One region of the Mycobacterium branderi genome, then DNA from elsewhere that is predicted to be linked to it. Evidence: riboswitches for the same ligand, from Rfam matches in the RefSeq annotation. Region 1 holds a riboswitch; the other holds the start of a gene.
The links. Region 1 has a riboswitch for cobalamin ahead of G6N47_RS01840 (ABC transporter substrate-binding protein). Riboswitches for the same ligand answer to the same signal wherever they lie in the genome.
Positions count from the first base shown of each region.

Region 2: another riboswitch for cobalamin. It lies ahead of metE (5-methyltetrahydropteroyltriglutamate--homocysteine S-methyltransferase); the one in region 1 lies ahead of G6N47_RS01840 (ABC transporter substrate-binding protein).

Region 1 is NZ_AP022606.1:314,735-321,920, forward strand. It holds gene G6N47_RS01815 (LCP family protein) at 1-896, shown strand, start outside; gene G6N47_RS01820 (TIGR03089 family protein) at 922-1,602, shown strand; gene G6N47_RS01825 (DUF1490 family protein) at 1,758-2,039, shown strand; gene ctpC (manganese-exporting P-type ATPase CtpC) at 2,071-4,167, shown strand; gene G6N47_RS01835 (GAF and ANTAR domain-containing protein) at 4,214-4,987, shown strand; cobalamin riboswitch at 5,014-5,191, shown strand; gene G6N47_RS01840 (ABC transporter substrate-binding protein) at 5,229-6,314, shown strand; gene G6N47_RS01845 (FecCD family ABC transporter permease) at 6,311-7,186, shown strand, end outside.
Region 2 is NZ_AP022606.1:2,698,027-2,705,212, reverse strand. It holds gene G6N47_RS13960 (crotonase/enoyl-CoA hydratase family protein) at 1-425, opposite strand, end outside; gene G6N47_RS13955 (thiolase family protein) at 422-1,570, opposite strand; gene G6N47_RS13950 (SDR family oxidoreductase) at 1,653-2,303, shown strand; cobalamin riboswitch at 2,302-2,527, shown strand; gene metE (5-methyltetrahydropteroyltriglutamate--homocysteine S-methyltransferase) at 2,634-4,904, shown strand; gene G6N47_RS13940 (DUF3556 domain-containing protein) at 4,901-6,694, opposite strand; gene G6N47_RS13935 (alkylmercury lyase) at 6,728-7,000, opposite strand; gene G6N47_RS13930 (MerR family transcriptional regulator) at 6,997-7,186, opposite strand, start outside.

The DNA.
Region 1 (7,186 bases):
CCCTCGGCGGCGTCAACGTCTGCCTCAAAGAGGCCGTGTACGAGCCACTTTCGGGCGCCGACTTTCCGGCCGGCTGGCAAAAGCTCAACGGCCCGCAGGCGCTGAGCTTTGTCCGCCAGCGCCACGATCTGCCCCGCGGCGACCTGGACCGGGTGGTGCGCCAGCAGGTGGTAATGGCCTCGCTGGCCCATCAGGTGATCTCGGGCAAGACGCTGTCGAGCCCGGCGACCCTGGAGCGGCTGCAGGGCGCCATCCAGCGCTCGGTGGTGCTGTCGTCCGGTTGGGACATCATGGATTTCGTGAAGCAGCTGCAGAAGCTGGCCGCCGGCAACGTCGCGTTCGCCACCATCCCGGTGCTCGACGAAGCCGGCTGGAGCGACGACGGTATGCACAGTGTGGTGCGGGTCGATCCGCACCAGGTGCAGGAGTGGGTCGGCGGCCTGCTGCACGACCAGGCGGAGGGCAAGACCGAGGAGATCGCCTACACGCCGGCCAAGACCACCGCGAGTGTCTTCAACGACACCGACATCAACGGGCTGGCCTCTGCGGTGTCGCAAGTGTTGAGCGCCAAGGGTTTTGCCGCCGGAACCGTCGGCAACAACGAAGGCGCGCACGTGACGGGCAGTCAGGTGCAGGCCGCCAAGGCCGACGACCTGGGCGCGCAGGCGGTGGCCAAAGACCTCGGCGGGCTGCCCGTCGTCGCCGACGCGTCGGTGCCGGCCGGCACGGTGCGGGTGGTGCTGGCCAACGACTACACCGGCCCGGGATCCGGGCTCGACGGCGGCGCCTCGCCGATGGCGGTGTCGTCGAATGCCGGCGGGGTCTCGAATCCCGACGCTCCCCCGCCGTCGCCGATCCTGACCGCGGGCACGGACAAACCGGAGTGTGTCAATTAACCTCAGCCAAGCGGTTCTCGACCCGATGCTGCGCGCCGACCCGGTCGGCCCGCGCATCACCTACTACGACGACGCCACCGGCGAGCGCATCGAGCTCTCCGCGGTGACGCTGGCCAACTGGGCCGCCAAGACCGGCAACCTGCTGCGCGACGAGCTCGGCGCGGGGTCCGGCAGCCGGGTGGCGGTACTGCTGCCGACCCACTGGCAGACCGCCGCGGTGCTGTTCGGGGTGTGGTGGATCGGCGCCGAAGTCCTGCTCGGCGGCTCCTGGGACGCCGACGTCGCGTTGTGCACCAAGGCGCGCCTGGACGAGGCCGACGCGACCGGCGCCGCCGAGGTGGCAGTGTTGTCGCTCGACCCGTTCGGCCGCCCCGCACCCGACCTGCCGGTCGGAGTCACCGATTACGCGACCGCGGTGCGGGTCCACGGCGACCAGATCGCCGCCGAACCCAACCCCGGTCCCGCGCTCGCCGGCCGCTCGGTCGACGAGTTGCTCGCCGACTGCGAAATCTCCGCAGCTACAAGAGGTTTGACGTCCACCGACCGGGTGCTTTCGTCGGTGTCGTGGGACCGGCCTCCCGGGCTGGTCGACGGGCTGCTGGCGGTGTTGGCGGTGGGCGCGTCGCTGGTACAGGTGGCCAACCCCGATCCGGCGGGGCAGCAGCGCCGGATCGAGACTGAGAAAATCACGCGCGTTTTCGACTAGCGCCCGCCGAACGTGGGGGGTATGGACGAACAGTGGCCGGTTTGTGTGCATACCCCCACGCTCGGCGCGCCGCCCACCCGCCAATCCATATTGGTATCGCAATATTTCTATGTTAGCGTCGAGTGCGAATCGACCTAAAGGAATGGAGTGTGGCGATGGTGGTGCACGGGCTACTCGCAAAGGCGGCCGGGACGGTCGTCACCGGGCTGGTCGGAGTAAGCGCCTACGAAGTGCTGCGCAAAGCCGTGCGCTCGGCTCCGATGCACAATGCGGCGGTGACCGCGACGGAGTGGAGCCTGCGCGGAACCCGGCGCGCCGAGGAAGCTGCGGAGTCCGCCCGGCTCAAGCTCGCCGACGTGGTGGCCGAGGCGCGCGAACGCATCGGCGAGGAGGCCCCGCCGCCCGCCGTCGGAGGCAACCACGACCACGAGCACTGACGTGCACGTCGTTTCCGACGCGGCCGGGCGGATGCGGGTAAAAGTCCCCTGGGTCCGTTCGAATTCGCGGCGCGCGGTCGCGGTCGAAGAGGCCGTCGACAAGCAAAACGGTGTGCGCACAGTGCACGCCTATCCGCACACCGGGTCGGTGGTCGTGTGGTATTCACCGAAGCGCTGCGACCGCTCCGCGGTCCTGGACGCCATCAAGTCAGCCGAACACGTTGCGGCCGAACTGATTCCCGCGCGCACGCCACGCTCGTCGGATGTCCGCAACGCCGAGGTGCTGCGCATGGTGATCGGCGGCGCGGCGCTGGCGCTGCTGGGGGTGCGCCGCTACATCTTCCAGCGCCCGCCGCTGCTCGGCCCGACGGGTCAGCTCGTGGCGACCGGCGCGACGGTGTTCATGGGCTACCCGTTCCTGCGCGGCGCGCTGCGCTCGCTGCGGTCCGGGCGCGCCGGCACCGACGCGTTGGTCACCGCGGCGACGGTGGCCAGCCTGGTGCTGCGCGAGAACGTGGTCGCGCTGACGGTGCTGTGGCTGCTGAACATCGGTGAGTACCTTCAGGATCTGACGCTGCGACGGACCCGGCGGGCCATCTCCGACCTGCTGCGCGGCACCGCCGACACGGCATGGATCCGCCTCGACGAGGGCAACGAGGTCCAGGTGCCTATGGACACCGTGCAGGTCGGCGACGAGGTGGTGGTGCACGACCACGTGGCGATACCGGTCGACGGCCAGGTGGTCGACGGCGAGGCGATTGTCGACCAGTCCGCGATCACGGGCGAGACGCTGCCGGTCAGCATCATCACCGGCGCACGGGTGCACGCCGGTTCGGTGGTACTGCGCGGGCGGCTGGTGGTGCGCGCCAGCGCCGTCGGCAACGAAACCACCATCGGCCGCATCATCGCCAGAGTCGAAGAGGCCCAACATGATCGGGCACCGATTCAGACCGTCGGCGAGAACTTCTCCCGTCGCTTCGTTCCCATTTCGTTCGTCGTCTCGGCGATCACCCTGGCGATCACCGGCGACGTCCGGCGCGCGATGACCATGCTGCTGATCGCGTGCCCGTGCGCGGTGGGGCTTGCAACGCCGACCGCGATCAGCGCCGCGATCGGCAACGGCGCCCGCCGGGGCATCCTGATCAAGGGCGGTTCGCACCTCGAGCAGGCCGGCCGGGTGGACGCCATCGTGTTCGACAAGACCGGGACGCTGACCGTCGGGCGTCCTGTGGTTACGAATATCATTGCACTGCACAAGGATTGGCAGCCTGAGCAGGTGCTTGCCTACGCGGCCAGCTCGGAACTGCATTCGCGGCATCCGCTGGCCGAGGCGGTGATCCGCTCGACCGAGGAACGCCGCATCATCATCCCGCCGCACGAGGAATGCGAAGTACTGGTGGGCCTGGGCATGCGGACGTGGGCCGACGGGCGGACGCTGCTGCTGGGCAGCCCGTCGCTGCTGCAGTCGGAAGACGTCGAGGTGTCCCCCGAGGCCGCGGAGTGGGTGGACAAGCTGCGGCGCCAGGCCGAGACGCCGCTGCTGCTGGCGGTGGACGGCACGCTGGTCGGGCTGATCAGCCTGCGCGACGAGGTTCGCGCCGAGGCGCGCCAAGTGCTGAAGCAGCTGCGCGCCAACGGGATCCGTCGCATCGTCATGCTCACCGGTGACCATCCGGAGATCGCCAAGGTGGTGGCGGCCGAGCTGGCCATCGACGAGTGGCGCGCCGAGGTGCTGCCCGAGGACAAGCTCGAAGTGGTACGCCAGCTCCAGGCAGACGGCCACGTCGTCGGGATGGTCGGTGACGGCATCAACGACGCGCCCGCGCTGGCGGCCGCCGACATCGGGATCGCGATGGGGTTGGCCGGGACCGACGTGGCGGTCGAAACCGCCGACGTGGCGCTGGCCAACGACGACCTGCAGCGCCTGCTCGACGTGCGGGACCTGGGTGCGCGTGCGGTCGAGGTGATCCGGGAGAACTACGGCATGTCGATCGCCGTGAACGCGGCAGGGCTGCTGATCGGCGCCGGCGGCGCGTTGTCGCCGGTGCTGGCGGCGATCCTGCACAACGCGTCGTCGGTGGCCGTGGTGGCCAACAGCTCACGGCTGATCCGCTACCGGATCGCATAGCGGCGATCCGATCCGCAACGCCGGGGGAAGCACGTACCCTGGGCCGATGAACGAGCAGCTTCATTCGCTCTCCCGCGAGTTGGCCGAAGTGGGCCGACTGGTCGACGACGACGACGTCGTCAGTGTCGTCGACCGGATGGTCAGGCGTGCGGTGCGCACAATTCCCGGCTGCGAGCACGCCACGGTCACCGTGGAGGTTGCGCCGGGCAAACTCGAGACAGTCGCCGGCGGCGAAATCGCCTCGCTGGCACACCATCCCGACGAGCCTCGCCCATGGGAAGGCCCGATCCTGGACGCGATCCGCTACCGCGAGCCGCGGCGGGTCGAGGACGCCGAGACCGAGCAACGCTGGGCGGGATTCGCCGAGCGGATGCGCAGCGCCGGTTTTCGCAGTTGCCTCGCGTTGCCGTTGCCTGCGTTTCGCCGGCCGTCGGTGGGATGCACGCTGTTCTCGCCTCGTCCCAACCAATTCACCCAGCACGTCATGGATTTGGTGATGCTCTTCGCGTTGCACGCCGGCGCCACCGTCGACAACGCCGCGCTCTATGACGACTCCCGCCGCCTGGTCGACCACCTGCATGCCGCGCTGGCCACCCGCGATCTGATCGGTCAGGCGAAGGGGCTGCTGATGCGTCACTACTCGTGCGACTCCGATGACGCGTTCGACCGGCTGCGGCAAGCCTCGCAACACCACAACGTCAAGCTGCGCCACCTGGCCGCCGAGCTGGTCGGGGCTCAAGAGCAGGGCCGGCTCGAGCCGCTGGTGAACCGGTGGTTCGCCACTGGCGAGGAGCCCAGCGTGGCGGCCACCGCGACCTGACCGCGCGCCGCCGTCGGCCACGTGCGAACGGCATGCAACAATGTCGCCCGTAAGGCGATGACGATGCAGGAAGCCGGTGCGAATCCGGCGCGGTCCCGCCACTGTCATCGGGGAGCGACCCTCACACGCCACGGCCCGCGGGTTGGAAGGCGAGGCGAGCAGCGATCCGAGAGCCAGGAGACTCGCGTCATCGCGTCCTGCGACCCGGGGCGGTGTACCCCGAGAGAGCTGACCGACGTCCGTGTCCCGCGTGTCATGGGCGGCCCTCGCCGCTGCCATTGCCTTGGCGCTGCTTCCGTGCGCCTGCGCTTCGCCTGCCGATACCAGCGGCCCACGCCGGAGCTGCATCACCGAATTCGACCCGGGCACCGATTACTTCCCGGATAAGTCGACGGTCACCGACGCCACCAACTTCACGCTCAGCTACCACCGCAGCTATCAGGTCCTGACCGTCAAGCAGCCCTACCCCAACGCCTCTCCCGAGTCGTACGTGCTCGTGCGCTGCGGCGCCCCGGCCCCGCAGCTGACCGGCGAGCTGGCCCACGCGCGGCAGATCACGGTGCCGGTCCCCAGCCTGTACGCGGCGTCGACCACCCACCTGGGCATGCTCGCCGAGCTCGACCAGACCGACGTGGTCAGCGGTGTCGCCGCCGCGCAGGTCGATGTCGAGGCCGTGGTCGCCGCGCGGCCCGGCGTGCTGGTGACCGCGGGCACCGACGACCCGGGCTACGCCAGACTGCGCGACGCCGGCATCGACGTGCTGGCCGACGCCGAATGGCTGGAGGCCACCCCGTTGGGCCGCGCCGAGTGGGTCAAGGTGTTCGCCGCGCTGACCGGCACCGAGAAGAAGGCGGGCAAACTGTACGGCAAGCTGCGCGACGACTACGGCACGATCGCCGAAAAGGCCTCCACCGCAAGGCCTGTCGAGGTGCTGTCCGGAACCATGCATCAGGGCACCTGGTCGATGCCCGGCGGCGGTGGCTACGCCGGGCAGCTCATCGCGGACGCCGGCGGCAGCTACCCGTGGGCCGGCGACTCCAGAACCGGCAGCCTGCAGTTGAACTTCGAATCGGTGTATGCCAAAGCCGGCCACGCGCCGCGTTGGCTGGTCACCAGCGACTGGAAAACTCTCGACGACGCGCTGGCGGCCGACATCCGGTACGGCCAGCTGACCGCGGTCCGCGAAGGCCAGGTGTGGTCGGCGAGCACCGACTACTGGGAGCGCGGTGTGGTCCGCCCGGATCTGGTGCTGGCCGATCTGGTGGCGATCCTGCATCCCGAACTCGACCCGGACCACCGGTTCGTGTTCTACCGGAAGCTGACATGAGCCGGGCCGCAGCGGTGTTGACCGCATTGGCCGGCGGGGTGGTCGTGCTGGGTCTGCTGGGACTAGCGCTCGGGCCGGTGCGGGTGCCGCTGGCCGACACCACCCGGATTCTCCTCGGCGCGGCGCCGTCCGATCCGCGCTGGCAGGTGATCGTCGCCGACATGCGGCTACCGCGAGCACTCACCGCGATCGCGGCCGGCGCCGGCCTCGGGGTCGCGGGGCTGCAGATGCAGACGCTGTTTCGCAACACGCTCGCCGACCCGTACGTGCTGGGCGTGAGTTCCGGCGCAAGCCTGGGCGTCGCGGTCGTGGTGATGGCCACCGGAACTGGTTTTTCCTGCGGTGGCCGGGCGGGCGTCGTCGTTGCCGCCGCGCTGGGGGCGGCGCTGGTGCTGGCTGTCGTTCTGCTGCTCGCGCGCCGGGTGCGTTCGGCGGCCAGCCTGCTGCTGATCGGGGTGATGGTCGGCGCGTTCGGCACCGCGATCGTCAGTGTCCTGCTGGCCTACGCCGATCCGCAGCGGGTCCAGCAGTACTTGCTTTGGGGGCTGGGCAGTTTCGCGGGCACCGGCTGGGCCGACCTGCGGCTGCTGTTGCCGCTCGTGGCAGTGGGGCTTGCGGCGTGCGCGCTGACGGTGCGTCCCTTGAACGCGCTGCTGCTCGGCGAGGGTTACGCCCGCACGATGGGCATCGACGTGCGACGGGTGCGGTTGATCACCGTGGCGTCGGGTTCGCTGCTGGCGGGGGCGACGACGGCGTTCTGCGGACCGATCGCGTTTCTGGGGCTGGCCGTACCGCACGTGACCCGGCTGGCGCTGGGCACCTCCGATCACCGACTCGTGCTGCCGGGTGTGGTGCTGACGGGCGCCGCGGTC
Region 2 (7,186 bases), 2.4 Mb from region 1:
GCGCCGGCGATCAGCCCAACCTTCACCTCCGGCAGCCCGAACGACGCGCGCTCCTCCGCCACCACCAGGTCGCTGGCCAATGCCAGCTCGGTGCCGCCGCCCAACGCTGTGCCGTTGACCGCGGCGATGGTGGGCTTGTCGATGAAGTGGTGCACGTAGCCGGCAAAGCCCCACTCCCCGTGGTCGGGGTGATACAGGTTCTCGCGACGCGCGATCGCCTTGAGATCGGCTCCGGCGCAAAAGGATTTGTCACCGGCACCGGTGATGACCACCGCCCGCACCTCGGGATCGTGCTGGGCTTGCTCGAGCGCGTCGCCGACACCGGTACTGACGGCGCCGTTGACGCAGTTGCGGGCTTCCGGGCGGTTGATCGTGATCACCAGGACATTGCCGCGGCGCTCGGTGAGCACCGCGGGTTGGCTCACAACAGCTCCACAATGGTGGCGTTGGCCTGGCCGCCGCCCTCGCACATGGTCTGCAGACCGTAGCGAATTCCCTGGTCGCGCATGTGGTAGAGCATCGTGGTCATGATGCGCGCGCCCGAGCCGCCGAGCGGGTGGCCCAATGCGATGGCCCCGCCGTTGGGGTTGAGCTTCTTCTCGTCGGCGCCGATGTCCTTCAGCCAGGCCAGCGGTACCGGCGCGAACGCCTCGTTGACCTCGAACACCCCGATGTCCTCCAGCTTGAGACCGGATTTCTTGAGCGCCTTCTGAGTCGCGGGGATCGGCGCGGTCAGCATGATGACCGGGTTGGCACCGGCCAGTGTCGCGGTGTGCACCTTGGCAATCGGCTTGAGCCCCAACGACTTCGCCTTGTCCGCCGACATGAACAGCAGCGCCGCCGCGCCGTCGGAGATCTGGCTGGAGTTGCCGGCGTGAATCACGCCGTCTTCTTTGAACGCAGGCTTGAGCTGGGCCATCTTCTCCATCGGCGTACCACGACGGATGCCCTCATCCTTGAGCACCGGATTGCCGTCCTGGTCTTTGATCGGCACGATCTGGTCGTCGAATGCACCGGAATCCTGTGCGGCCGCGGCCTTTTCGTGGGAGCCGAGCGAGAACTCGTCAAGGGTGGTGCGGTCGAATCCCCACTGCTCGGCGATCATCTCGGCGCCGATGCCCTGGTTGGGGATCGCGCCGTCGTAGCGGTCGAGGAACGCTTGGGAGAAGGGCCGCCCGCCGTTGGCCAGCGAAGAGCCCATCGGCGTGCGTGACATCGACTCCACCCCGCCGGCGACGACGACGTCGTAGTGCCCGGCGATCACGCCGGCGGCGGCGAAGTGGATCGACTGCTGGCTGGAGCCGCACTGACGGTCGACGGTGACGCCGGGCACGGTCTCCGGCCAACCGGCCGTCAGCAGCGCGGTGCGGGCGATGTCGAGGGCCTGCTCGCCGGCCTGCATGACGCAGCCCCAGATCACGTCGTCGACGATCTCCGGGTCGATGCCGGCCTTTTGCGCGAGCCCGTTGAGCACCTGCGCGGACAGGTCGGCCGGGTGTACGCCGGACAGGCCACCGTTGCGCTTCCCGATCGGTGAACGAACTGCCTCGACGATGACGGCTTCAGCCATGACGCTCTCCTTTGAACATGAGTTGTGCCTCGATTGTTGACCAACCCGTTGGACGGCTCGCGGCGGGGGTAGCGTCCCCGTCATGGCACGGATCGTGATCATCGGCGGCCACGGCAAGGTCGCCTTGCATCTGGCCCGCATCCTGACCGGGCGCCGCGACGAGGTGGCGTCGATTTTCCGCAATCCTGCCCACGCCGACGACGTGGCAGCGACCGGCGCTAAGCCCGTCGTCGCCGATATCGAGCAGCTCGACACCGGTACGCTGGCCGGCCTGCTCGCCGGGCACGACGCCGTCGTGTTCTCCGCCGGCGCCGGCGGCGGCAACCCGGCACGCACCTACGCCGTCGACCGCGACGCCGCGATCCGTGTCATCGACGCGGCCGGGCAGGCCGGGGTGCGCCGATTCGTGATGGTGTCGTACTTCGGCGCCGGGCCGGATCACGGTGTCCCCCAAGACGACCCGTTCTTCCCGTATGCCGAGGCCAAGGCCGCAGCGGATGCCCACCTGCGCGAGAGCGACCTGGACTGGACGATTCTCGGACCAGGCCGGCTCACCCTCGAACCGGCCACCGGCAGGATCGCCGTCGGTGGTGCGCCGCACGGCCGCGAAGTCCCCCGCGAAGACGTTGCGCTGGTGGCGGCCGCGGCGCTGCACGACGACTCGACGATCCGCCGCACGATCGAGTTCAACACCGGAAACGTGCCGATCGTCGAGGCATTAGCGGCCGGGTAATCTCGACTGTGCAGTCGGTTCGCCGGCCCTGGTGCCGGCGTCGAGCGATGTTGAGAATGCGTCGCGAGAGGGAACCCGGTGAGAGTCCGGGACTGTCCCGCAGCGGTATGCAGGAACGACCGCCGTCAACAGCACTGGTCGAAAGACCGGGAAGCGACGGCCAGTAGGAGCACCTCCGGTGCGTGCCTGCGAGTCCGAAGACCTGCCGGCTGTGCCGGGCGCGCCGCGTCCGGCGGCTCATCGCCTCGTGGAATGGGCGTTCGGCCGCAACGGTTGTAGTGCCGTGCGTCCGTCTGGCGATGACCACCCTGTCGAGTGAAGGACGAACACGTGACTGCTCAACCGTTTACCGCCACCGTCACCGGCTCCCCGCGCATCGGCCCGCGCCGCGAACTCAAACGCGCGACCGAAGGGTACTGGGGCGGCCGGACCAGCCGATCCGAGTTGGAGTCCGTCGCCGCCACCCTGCGCCGCGATACCTGGTCGGACCTGGCGGCCGCAGGCTTGGACTCGGTCCCGGTCAACACCTTCTCCTACTACGACCAGATGCTCGACACCGCGGTGCTCCTCGGCGCGCTTCCAGAGCGCGTACACGGCGTCGCCGACGAGCTGGACCGCTACTTCGCGGCGGCTCGTGGCACCGACGACATCGCTCCGCTGGAGATGACCAAGTGGTTCGACACCAACTACCACTACCTGGTGCCCGAAATTGCGCCCGGCACCCGGTTCACGCTGAACCCGGACAAGGTGCTCTCTGAGCTCAAAGAAGCTCGCGACCAAGGCATTCCGGCGCGTCCGGTGGTCATCGGGCCGATCACCTTCCTGCTGCTGAGCAAGGCGGTGGACGGCGCCGGCGCGCCGATCGAGCGGCTCGACGAGCTGATCCCGGTGTACACCGAGCTGCTGTCGCTGCTGGCCGACAACGGCGCCGAATGGGTGCAGCTCGACGAGCCGGCCCTGGTCACCGACATTTCGCAAGACGCGCCGGCTCTGGCCGAAAAGGTCTACTCCGCGCTGGGTTCGGTGAGCAGGCGGCCGGCGATCCACGTCGCCACCTACTTCGGCGACCCGGGCGCTGCCCTGCCGGCGCTGGCCCGCACACCCGTCGAGGCGATCGGCGTGGACCTGGTCCGCGCCCCCGACACCGCGGTGGCCGCCGTCCCGGAACTGGCCAACAAGACGCTCGTGGCCGGAATCGTCAACGGACGCAACGTCTGGCGCACCGACCTCGAAGCGGCGCTGGGCAAGCTGACAACCCTGCTCGGTGCGGCAGCACATGTCGCGGTGTCCACGTCGTGCTCGACGCTGCATGTGCCGTATTCGCTTGCCGCCGAGACGGATCTGGACGACAACTTGCGCAGCTGGCTGGCTTTCGGCGCCGAGAAGGTGCACGAAGTGGTCACGTTGGCGCGAGCATTGCGCGACGGCCGCGAGGCGGTCGCCGACGAGATCGCGGCCTCCAACGCCGCGGTGGCGTCGCGCCGCTCGGACCCACGGCTGCACAACGGGCAGATCCGCGCCCGCATCGACTCGATCGTCGCCTCCGGCACCCAGCGCGGCCCGTCGGCCGAACGCCGGACCAGCCAGCAGGAGCGGCTGCAGCTGCCGCTGCTGCCGACCACCACGATCGGCTCCTACCCGCAGACCCCCGCGATCCGCAAGGCCCGCGCGGCGCTGCGGTCCGGCGAGATCGACCAGGACGAGTACGTGCGGCGGATGAAGGCCGAGATCGCCGACGTCATCGCGCTGCAGGAGCGGCTGGGCCTCGACGTGCTGGTGCACGGCGAGCCGGAACGCAACGACATGGTGCAGTACTTCGCCGAGCAGCTCGACGGGTTCTTCGCGACCCAGAACGGCTGGGTGCAGTCCTATGGCAGCCGCTGCGTGCGCCCGCCGATCCTTTATGGCGACGTGTCGCGGCCGCAGCCGATGACCGTCGACTGGATCACCTATGCGCAGTCGCTGACCGACAAGCCGGTCAAGGGCATGCTGACCGGTCCGGTGACGATCCTGGCGTGGTCGTTCGTGCGCGACGACCAGCCGCTGGCCGACACCGCTCGGCAGGTCGCGCTGGCCATCCGCGACGAGACGGTCGATCTGCAGTCCGCGGGTATCGGCGTCATCCAGGTCGACGAGCCGGCGCTGCGGGAGTTGCTGCCGCTGCGGCGCACCGACCAGGACGACTATCTGCAGTGGGCGGTCGGGGCGTTCCGCTTGGCGACCTCGGGGGTCGCGGACTCGACCCAGATCCACACCCATCTGTGCTATTCGGAGTTCGGCGAGGTGATCGGCGCGATCGCCGATCTGGATGCGGACGTCACCTCGATCGAGGCGGCCCGCTCGCACATGGAGGTGCTCGACGACCTCAACGCCGTCGGGTTCGCCAACAGTGTGGGGCCGGGGGTCTACGACATCCACTCACCGCGGGTGCCGAGCACCGACGAGATCGCCAGGTCGTTGCGGGCAGCTTTGAAAGCCGTTCCCGCTGAGCGGCTTTGGGTCAACCCGGACTGCGGGCTCAAGACCCGTACGGTCGACGAGGTGACGGCGTCGCTGGAGCACATGGTCGCGGCGGCGAAACAGGTGCGGGCCTCGGCTTAGGACGCTTCTCCGAGCGTGAAGCTGTTGCGAAAAAATCGCCTGGATTTCGCAACAGTTTCACGTTCGGCGTCCTGCACGTGCACCGGCACGGTGTCGTCCCACGGCTGCCGGGTCACCATGTCCGCGACCCGGACATAGCCACGCTCGAATTCGCCGGTGGCCGCGTCGACTAGGCGGTACTGCTGCGTTTGGCGGTGGATGGGTTGCGCGTCGAGCATCACGATGCGCACCTCACCCGGGTCGAAGTGGCAGTGCCTTTGCAGTGCTGCCACCAGCTGCTCGTTGCTGAAGTGCCCGTCGCCGAAATTCCACCCGATCGCGGTGCTGGTGATCCGTTCGCCGTCGGTCAGGACGTAGTCGTCTTCGTTCTGGCCGGCCATCGCGCGGTGCGCCAGCGTGAACAGCGCCCGCCCGTGAGTGTTGAAGGCGCGGAACGCATATCCCATGTACATCGGGATCTGCGCGGCTTCCTTGCTGCCGTAGAACTTCTCCAGCTGCGCGGCGGGCATGCTGGCGATCGCGACAATGCCGTTGGCGATCTTCTGGTCGGCGGACGGCTTGATGCACCACAGCGTTGTGTCCCAGTTGCCGGCGTAGTAGCGCATCCCGGGCAGGAAAGAGATCTTGCGCGGGAACAGGTTTCCCAGTGCGACGGTCCCTACAAGGACGCCGAAGAGGAGTATCGGCAGCGGTGTCGTCAGGTCGGAAAGCCCGACGGAGGCCTGCCCGACGAATAGCGCCAGCACGCTGTACATCATGAACACGTTCCACTCCAGCGGCACCCCCATCGGAATCGCCGACAGGATGCCGAAGTGGAAGCACAACATGACGAATGCGGCGATCGCGGTGGGCCAGCCGCCGTGGCTGAAGAACAGCACCAGCGGCACAAGTCCCTCGACCGCAGTGGAAAAGTGCGCGAGCCAGCGCGACCGCCGGCCCGGCCGCAGGTCGTCCGGGAAGTGTTCGAAGAACTTGCGCTTGATCGATCGCGACCGAAACAGCGGGTTGTTGCTCATCATCGTCGAGATGACGAACGGGAAGTGCTTGTTGAGTTTCGACGTCGCCGCGCCCAGCCAGATGACCAGGCACACGAGTTTGGCGCCGAGGATCATGTCCACCCCATAGCCGACGAACAGGAACGCGACCGTGAACGACGCGTACACCTCGCCGCGGGCGGCCAGGAAGATGACCTTGTCGCGCAACCCGAGCACCGCCAGCACGCCGAGCACCGCCCAGATCTGCCAGACCGGCAGCACCCCGACCGTCGTCCCAAGCGCCGGGACCGGCCCGGAGCCGTCGGAGAAGATCGCGATCACGAGGAGCACAAGCAGCGCGCCGTACAGCAACGCGTCGACGGGAGTGCGCTCGTCGCCTCTGGTCAGCGGTATGCGATTTGGCCACGGCGGCAGCCGGATGGTGCCGGGCCGCAGCCAGTACAGGATCGAGCCCATCGGCGGGAAGAACCGGTTGTTCAGCGGCCCGAAGCCGCAGCCGAGACCGACGACCTCGAACAGCATGGTGTAGAGCACGACCTTCTCGAACACGATCGGCTCGGCGTACCAGTGCGCGACGTTGGTGAAGCCGTCGATCCCGGTGGTGGTCAGCGCGATCAGCCAGGCCGCCAGGATGTAGAGCCCGATCTTGACGACGTAGAACAGGTGCAACAGCACCGGGGTGCCGAAGCCGACCTCGGCCCAGTGCCGGGCCATCGGGATGATTTTCTCAGCGCGGGTGCCCTTGCTCCACTGTTCGAAGTCGATCTGCGGGGTGTCCTGTTTGAGAAATCCCATGGCCGACAGATTAGAACGTGTTCTAGAAGCCCGTCAGGTGTTCCTCGCAGCACGGTTCAAGGCGGCAGCGATCTGGGCGCAGGTGGGTAGGTCGAATCGGCAGCAGATTTCGCCGGACGCTGGAGCGCCGGTGGCCACGTCGATGCCATCGATGACCAGTGTCGGCGACGGGTAGGCCCCTTCGAGTTCGTCGACCCACACCGCAAACGGCACGTGTCGTAGGCAATCGTCGAGGATGTCGCGCAGTGGTCCCAGCAGCGGGCAGTCGGGGACATGCAGCAGCTGGACTCGCATGGGATGAGTCATGTTTGCAAGCTGTCCAGTAGGGGGCAGACCCGCTCTTCCGGCGGGCTGGCGCAGGTGGCGATCAGCCTCCCAAGCGATGCCTGCATCGCTTGCAGGGCACCGATTTTGGCATTCAGGTCGGCGACCTTGCGCTCGGCCAACGCGCGCGCCGCATCGCAGGATTCCGGGCCGCCGTCGGCCAGGTGC